2 linked regions of the Desulfobacula toluolica Tol2 genome follow. The protein of the gene in region 1 binds, or shares a complex with, the protein of each later gene. Links are inferred from orthologs where the notes say so. Each region holds a gene or a part of one and is shown on either strand. Other genes may lie near its edges.

Evidence for each region. Proteins that work in one complex are often made in the same cells at the same time.
Region 2: the proteins of TOL2_RS17550 (region 1) and tolR are in contact, whole or in part, in a cryo-EM structure (PDB 9DDO), measured with the Escherichia coli proteins. The link is inferred for Desulfobacula toluolica Tol2 from one-to-one orthologs.

The regions. Positions count from the first base shown.
Region 1 is NC_018645.1:3,854,015-3,858,801, forward strand. Bases 797-3,789 are described here. They hold TOL2_RS17550 (energy transducer TonB), read left to right. Parts: upstream 797-1,931; coding sequence 1,932-2,648; downstream 2,649-3,789. Other genes in these bases: TOL2_RS17535 (MotA/TolQ/ExbB proton channel family protein), read left to right, coding at 797-913; TOL2_RS17540 (MotA/TolQ/ExbB proton channel family protein), read left to right, coding at 920-1,513; TOL2_RS17545 (ExbD/TolR family protein), read left to right, coding at 1,510-1,935; TOL2_RS17555 (tetratricopeptide repeat protein), read left to right, coding at 2,648-3,789. In the rest of the region: more of TOL2_RS17535, read left to right, coding at 1-796; more of TOL2_RS17555, read left to right, coding at 3,790-3,862; TOL2_RS23825 (helix-turn-helix domain-containing protein), read left to right, coding at 3,859-4,787. UniProt on the Escherichia coli protein: Interacts with outer membrane receptor proteins that carry out high-affinity binding and energy dependent uptake into the periplasmic space of specific substrates such as cobalamin, and various iron compounds (such as iron dicitrate, enterochelin, aerobactin, etc.).
Region 2 is NC_018645.1:1,589,635-1,593,437, reverse strand. Bases 897-3,803 are described here. They hold tolR (protein TolR), read right to left. Parts: upstream 2,605-3,803; coding sequence 2,188-2,604; downstream 897-2,187. Other genes in these bases: groL (chaperonin GroEL), read right to left, coding at 3,567-3,803; tolQ (protein TolQ), read right to left, coding at 2,604-3,314; TOL2_RS07290 (cell envelope integrity protein TolA), read right to left, coding at 1,207-2,178; tolB (Tol-Pal system beta propeller repeat protein TolB), read right to left, coding at 897-1,204. Also shown: more of tolB, read right to left, coding at 1-896. UniProt on the Escherichia coli protein: Involved in the TonB-dependent energy-dependent transport of various receptor-bound substrates.

The DNA of each region.
Region 1 (4,787 bases):
CCTGGAAGAAAGCGCGCTTGCCGGAGGCATTGAGCTAAAACCAATGAATTTTGTCTCGGATACGGGTGAAAAGGTACGGGGAGATGTACTGATCCTTGGGGGATTCACTTCTGCCTACAGGCTTGGGGACAAGACAGGATTTTTAAATTATTCCCCTGAAGGCAACCAATTGTATGCCCTGTCCGCCCTTCCCTCCCGGCATGTCCGAAAAACCTTGGACCGATACATGAGCGGTGAATCCGATTCAGTCTTTATCGATATTTCCAGGGGCGGAGCCCTTCGCCAGATCACCCACAAACAAAGCCTCAAGGATCAGATTCAAAAAGGAGGATTACTGGTCTGGCCCATTCTCGCTTTGGGTATGTTTGCCGTATTCATCGGTATTGAAAGAACATTTTTCCTGGGAAGGGTCCATGCCAATACAGACAAAGTCATGGGAAAGGTAAACCAATTGGCGGCCAAAGGGCTCTGGGAAGACTGCAACGCCATGGTAGGAGAGAAGAAAATCCCTGTTTATAATGTATTGCGGTCCGGCCTGGGTGCCAGATCTGAAAATCGGGAAACCCTGGAAAGTATCCTCCAGGAGTCTATTTTAAAGGAACTGCCCAGACTGGAACGATTCCTTCCCATGCTCAATATCATGGGGTCCATCGCCCCTCTCATAGGACTTTTAGGAACTGTTACAGGAATGATCTCCACCTTTCATGTCATCACCCTGTACGGCACCGGAGACCCGAGAATGATGTCCGGCGGCATCTCAACCGCCCTTGTGACAACCATGATGGGACTGGGCGTGGCCATCCCCATCATGCTGTTGTACACCTTTTTGTGCAGACGGGTGGAGCATGTGATAGGGGATATGGAAGAAAAGGCCGTCGCCCTGACCAATATTATTTACAGGGAGATCAAATAGAAACCAATGGATATGGCAAATGAAATCTACCTTTATCTGAGGCAGGGGGGACTGATTATGGTTCCCCTTATCCTGTGTTCCTGCATCATGTGGACATTGATCCTGGACCGGGCAATCTTTTTTTTCAGGCTTGAAAAAAAAGATATAGAGCTGCACCAGATGTTCCGTATACTTGAACAGGATCAGAGGCCTGACAAACATCCGGGAATCCGTGCCTACCTTATCAATCAGATCATGAGCCGCAGAACCCATGACCGTGTGGCAGACAAACGGATCATTGACGAATGTGCCATGCCGCTTTTTTCCCGGCTGGAACGTTTCCTGGCAACCATTGCAGTACTGGCGGCAGTATCCCCCCTGTTCGGACTGCTGGGCACAGTCACCGGCATGATCACTACCTTTGACGTTATCACGCTGTTTGGCACAGGAAATGCCAGGGCTATGGCCGGCGGAATTTCAGAAGCCCTGGTCACCACCCAAAGCGGGCTTTTGGTGTCCATACCAGGGCTTTTCATGAGTGTTTTTTTATACAGGCAGTCGTCCCGGGCCAGGACCCGTTTAGAAGAGGCGGTTATGATTTTAAAAAGGAGTTTAAAATGATAAATGTCAGAAGTTCTGTCAGGATGCGAAGCAAAGAAGTGGGCATCAATATGTCCCCGCTGATTGATCTTGTTTTTCTGTTACTGATCTTTTTTATGGTGACCACAAGCTTTGTCAGGGAGACTGGAATTGATGTCCAGAGACCGTCGGCATCATCAGCCGCTCTTACTGAAAACGGAAATATCCTGGTAGCAGTCTCCAATGAAGGAACCATTCACTTTGACGGCAAAAAAATTGATATCAGGAGCTTAAGATCCCACATCACCCGGGCCATTTCAGAGAACCCCGAAGGATCAGTAGTCATTGTAGCCGACAAAATCAGCTATACCGGTATTGTAATCAGGGTAATGGACCAGTGCCGGTTGGCCGGGGCCAGGCGGGTGAGTATTGCCGCATCTAAAAAAAGCGGTGAAAACCGATGAAAAACCTTGTATTCAAATCTTATCTTGTACAGGGTTTTCTGGGGGCACTTATCATAAATATGCTGTTGTTCTGTTCTTTACCCGGCCTGATCATCATGGAAACTGAAAAGGATGATCTTGAAAGCCTGAATGTGGTGAATTTCACACGAATCAAACCTGCCCCCCCGCAGACCAAGACCAAAGAGCCCCCCCCGGAAAAAGAACCGGAAAAAGAACCGGAAAAAGAACCGGAAAAAATTTATACGGCCACCCGTCAAAAGCCCCAAAAGGTTGCTAAAAGAGAGCTGAAACTGAATATACCTGCCATGGATCTTAATATTGATCAAAGAATATCAGGCGGGGTACCTGTGTTTTCCCCGGCACAGGAGCCCGTGGTGCAGGATTTGGATGCCAGATCCATGCCGGACTTTGATGCTGTAATGGATCAAGACGCAGTAGATACCATTCCCATGCCTACATTTAAGAATCACCCCAGGTATCCATATCGTGCCAAACGCATGGGAATTGAAGGTGAGGTCAAGGTAAAATTCCTGGTGGACAAGGAGGGACGAGTGTCTGATATTACGATTATCCAGGCCAGTGTTCCGGGTATTTTCAATGACAGCGTTATCAATGCAATCTCCTCATGGAAATATTCACCTGGTGAGCTGATGGGAAGGAAAGTCGCCACCATGGTCACCACTACCATTATTTTTAAAATGGAGGCCCAATAATGAAAAAGAAAAGACCCCGGACACAATATGTGACAGCCTTGTGGTTGTTTCTTGTTTTTGTATTATTACCGGCAAGCACAGGTGCCGCAGATGCTCAATGCCCGGATGAAAAGACCTTGAGCCGCAACGCCCGCATTGCACTGGTAGCTGCTCAAAAACAGATAAATGAAAACAACCCCTCAAATGCAAGACAGACTCTTCTCAAATTCAACCAGGAGTATCCCGATGAAAACCATCCCTATGTAGCCTATACTCTTGCCAATCTCCTGGTTGAAAAAGATCTGCTTTCTCAGGCCCTTGCCCAGTATCAAAAAACCATTGACATGTGCGAAGGTTATGCCCCGGCCTGGCAGAATATGGGTAAAATATGCTTTGACCTTAAAAAATTTAACCAGGCAGCCCTTGCCATGGAAAAAACCTATGAACTTACGGGACGGAAAAATCATTTACTGCTGTTCCATGCTGCTGTAGCCCATATCTCTGACAAAAAATCTGAAAAAGCCCTGAACCATCTGCAGTTTCTCACATCCGGCAAAGCAGGGCCACCTGAAGCCGGCTGGGTCAAACTCATGGCCCAGCTCTCCATTGAACAACAACAGACAAAAAAAGCCATTGCCATTGTTGAAAACCTGCTGGATAAAAAAAATCCTGATGCATGTCTTTTCAGGGTTGCAGCGAACCTGTATCTGCACATGAATAAATACCGTAAAGCAGCAGAAGCCTTATCAGTCTATGGTATGCTTTGCCCCCTGGCCATTGCCGAACAAACCCTTCTGGCTGACCTTTATAACAACCTGGGGATTCCGTTTAAAGCTGCACTGCACTATGAAAAAGTCATTGAAAAAAAGTCTGAAAAAAAAACATATGAACGGCTGGCATCTGCCTGGCTTGAGGCCTGCAAGCCTGAAAAAGCCATGAGGGCTGCTGAACAAGGCCTGAAAATCCATCCGAAATCCCAGGCCCTTTGGAAAATCAAAGCCTGGATTCATTATGACAACAAAGAATTTCACAAGGCATCGCAAGCATTTTTACAGGCATGCGTACTGAAAAAATCCGATTCAAAATCATTGTTCATGCACGGGCTTTGTGCCTGCAAAGCCGGCCGACATGAGATTGCAAAAAAAGCCTTAGAAAAGGCATCTTGCCATTCCCGTTATAAAAAACAAGCCTTGGCATTGATCCGGCAAATGGAACAGGGAGCCGGCAAATCATGAGCGCATCAGTATTTTATAAATCAGACTATACCCCCCCGGATGAAGGCTCCCAAAATCCCTATGGCAGGTTTGTCTATGACGTCACAGGCATGGCAAATCCGGAACAGATATTTAAAGTCATTCCTGTCAAACCCGGCCTTTGTTTATCCTTTTGCACAAATTCAACCAAAATCTATCCACACATTGAATTTGAAGTCAAAAATGCACCTGTGGATTTTTCCTTTTTTCTTTCAGGTTCCTGTGTCCACAGAATTAAAGGCCTGAACCCAAAAAAAACCATTGAATTAGTCCATAAACCGGGCATGAATATGGTCTCCTGTCTTCCTAATATTGAAGGGAAGATGAATCTTGACCCAGACCAGTCCCTGGCATGCGTATGCCTTAAAATTGATCCAGATCTTTTATTTTCCTACCTGGAAGAAAACCTGGACCAGGCATCCCAAAAAGTCCGGGACTTGTTTGATAGTAAAAAAAAGACTTACTTTACCTGCCCCATGAGCCGGGACATGATAACAACCGCCCTGCAGATTGTTCATCCGCCGGCCTATACCGGAAGTGCCAGTACCCTGTTTTATGAAAGCCGGGCATTGGAACTTCTGGCCATGCAGCTTAAACTCTTAGGGGGTCAACATTTGATTTCAAAACCGTTTCACATGACCGGCTCCGATCTTGAAAGCATTCATTCGGCACGACATATTCTGCTTGAGGATATCCAGAACCCGCCTACCATTGCAACTCTTTCAAGGATTTGCGGTATTAATGAATTCAAGCTGAAAAAAGGGTTTAAACAAACCTTTAACACCACCATATTTGCTTATCTTAAAAAACATAGAATGGAAACTGCCTGGCACATGCTCAAAGAGCAAAACATATCGGTTACTGAGGCTGCATCCATGGTGGGTTATACAAATATCAGCCATTTCAG
Region 2 (3,803 bases), 2.3 Mb from region 1 along the record:
CATTATCCCCCGTATTCATGGTCAATTGAACCGGCATTCCCGTATCAATATCCAGTATAAAAATATTAATATGGTTATCTTTAATGTTGACATAAGCAATTTTCTTGCCATCGGGAGACCAAGCCGGCGATGTATTATTAAGACCTTTGAACGTCAGGCGCCGCACTTCTCCTGATTCAATATCCTTTATATATATCTGGGGAGTTCCGGCCCGTTTTGAAGTAAAAACTATTTTTTGGCCATCCGGTGAAAACTTGGGCGACACATCAATTCCCCAGCTTTTTGTTATTCTTTTAATAATTTCTCCGGTCAGGGTCAACAAATAAATTTCCTGATCCCCGGAAAAACTTAAAGCTGCCGAAAGTTTAAGCTGTCCCGGCATCCAGTCCGGAGAAATATTCATTCCCTTGTAATTGACAATTGCACCTTTGTTTTCATTGAAATTTTTAATAAATATATCCGGCTTTCCCTTTGCATAGGAAACATAGGCCAGCCATTTTCCATCAAAAGACCAGGAAGGAGAAAGACAAATACTTTTGTGGAAGGTCATCTGCTTGACGTTTTGCCCGTCAAAATCACAGGTGAATATTTCTTTTTTACCGTTTACTGTTGAAACAAATGCAATTTTACTATTGAACACCCCCCATTTACCGGTAAGAGAGTAGGATATTTCACTGCAAAACAAATGAATCATCTTCCTGATTTGGGAACGAGAACCGCTATATACCTTGCCTACCAGAAGTTTTGTATTAAATGTATCAAAAAGTCTTAATTTAAGTTTTACTTTGCCATTGGTTTCAATAATCCCCCCGGTAACAAGCAGTTCAGCACCAATGCCTGTCCAGTCACGAAAATTAATCTGGCCCAGCTGAATGCCGGATTCAGCCGGATTTGATAAAAATGCAACAGGGTTCATCGTTTTAAGGTAGCCTGTAAAATCAAGTGCCTGTGTTAAAATACGCCTTGCTTTTTCTCCATCCGTTACCTCAACTTCATGACCGTTAAACGCCTTAAATCCCGTTACAGCAACAGGTGTTTTCTTTAAAAATGGGTTACTGATATTGATATAATCATATTCTTGAGCATATACAGTGCCATATTGAAATAAAAAAAAAACAATAAACACAAAACAACATCTGTATACCATAGTTTTATTAACCATCTCATAGATAAGATACCGTTTATTCCTGATAATTAAACCCATTTTTATTTCAGCCCTCTTGGTGTGAAAATAACAATAACATCATAAGAATGCCTTCCACCCGGCAACTGCGGCAGTGGATTTGCTTTTTTAATTGCTTTTTTTGCAGATTCATCAAGATAACGATTTCCTGACCTGGTTTCATAAATAATATCCCGTATTTCACCGCTTTTTAATACTTTGATCAGGATTCTGACTTCAAGACCCTGGTTCATCCTGGCAAGGGTCTCATTAAACACCCAGTTCTGCTCTATTCTTGAACCTAAAACCATTTTATATAGCTCTATGGGTTCATATCCCTTCTTTCCATACCCGGCATATGCCCCCTTCCCTTGATCCTCATTTGCCTTGCCCTGCTCCTGCACCTTTTTCTGAATACGGCTCAGGGCTTGTTCAAGCTTAGCCTGGGACTGATCCTCAACTTTTTTTTCCAATTGTTTCCTTGCTGATTCCAATACCTTTTCAGGATCAATTTCTTTTTTGGCCTTTTTCTTTTCAACCGGCTTCTTTTCAACCGGCTTCTTTTCAACCGGCTTCTTTTCAACCGGCTTGTTCTCTTTTTTATTGTCTGATTCTTTTCTTTTTTTCTCTTGCAGGGCGATCAAATCTTTCAAATTTTTTGGTTTCGCTTTTAAACTTATGTCCGGTTTAAAATTTGGAATTGTCCGGTTTTTTTTTATAACAGGAGCTTTTTGTATAATGGGAGCATTATTTATTGCTTCCCCTTTTTTTGTTGAATAATCTTGACTTTTAGCAGGTTCTTCAAAAGCAGGTTCCGGTGAAAAAGAGACCAGATCAATCTGAATAACCGATGGCAGGGGTTTGGATAATTTGATATCCTGACAAAAAATCATACCGCAAAAAAACAAACCGTGTAAAACTACTGAAATAGAAAAAAAAACTATTCCTGTTTTCCTGCCGTGATCAGGAGTAAGAAATGAGTCTTTTCTGATTTTAACTTTTATAGGGAGACTCATACTGGTCAATCAGGATGCATTTTCATCTTCAGGAAGGGTTATCATCCCGAGACTGTCAATACCGGCTTGTTTTATTTTTGAAATCACATTGATAACTACTCCATACGGCACTTTTTTATCCGCCCTGAGATAAACATTTTTTTTATCAAAATTTTCCAATATGGCCCCCAGCTTCCGGGTCAAAAATTCAACACTGACAACCTGTTCATTAATAAACACTTTTAAATCATCATCAATGGAAATAATCAAACGTTCTTCATTACCGTTTAATGGTTTTGAGGTTGCCTTGGGCAAATCCACATCAACCCCCTGGACCATCATGGGAGCCGTCACCATGAAAATAATCAGCAAAACAAGCATGACATCCACAAAAGGAGTGACATTGATCTCGGACATGAACTGATCATTACCTGAGCCTGACTGCATTATGCCTCCATTTGCTTTTGAATATCTCGTTCCATTATATTTAAAAGATCTGAAGAAAAACTCTGCAACTCAGAATCCAAGACCCTTATCCTGTCCGTAAAATAATTATAGGCAATAACGGAAGGTATTGCTACGGCAAGACCTGCTGCCGTTGCGATCAATGCTTCCGATATGCCCGGAGCAACTACGGCAAGGCTTGCAGACCCGCTTAACCCAATGCCATGGAAGGTATCCATGATCCCCCATACCGTACCGAAAAGACCGATAAAAGGGGCGGTATTACCAGCTGTTGCCAAAAACGGTACCAATTGAACCAGACGTCTGACTTCTACGCCAATGGATCGGTTTAACGATCGTTTTATGCTGCCGACAGCTTGGAAATAGGAGTTATCTGTTCGCTTTACCTGTGTTTTTTCATTATCTTTGCTGTCAGATCTTGCCATCTCCATATATGCAGTGATAAAAATTCTTGCGACCGGACTTGATCTCAATGCCTTGGCTTTTGAAAATGCATCTGAAAGATTTCGGCACTGCCAGAAAACATCTGTAAAATCAGCAGATTCTTTAAAAGCACTCCTTACATACCTGAATTTGATAAATATGATTGCCCATGAGGTTATTGAAAAGAACAGCAGCAGCAGCATGATAAATTTAACAACCGGGCCTGCATTGCTCAGCATGTAAAACAATCCAACGGTTTCCGTGGTCATACAACCTCTCTTACAAATTTACCTTCCCAATAGAGATAACATAACAAATCAGTGGCAAGATAATAAATAAATTTTAATAAAACTAAGTATATGAGCCGGCATTTCATGTCAAGTTCTTAATTATAATCAAAAACACCTCAAACCCAAACGAACTGCCTTTTTTATAGCATAGTTAAAAAAAACAAAGCCCCTGCACATCAAATGAGCAAGGGCTTTATTCAAATATTACGAATGGTATTGTTTAACGAAACATTACATCATTCCGCCCATTCCGCCCATTCCGCCCATTCCGCCGCCGGGCATTCCAGCAGGCATTCCGCCGCCGTCATTTTTTTCCGGTTTTTCAGCGATCATGGCTTCCGTGGTCAGCATGACAGAGGCAACACTGGCTGCATTCTGAAGTGCAAAACGAACCACTTTTTTAGGATCAATAACACCAGCTTCAATCAGATCTTCATAAACATTTGTCAAGGCATTGTAACCAAAGGC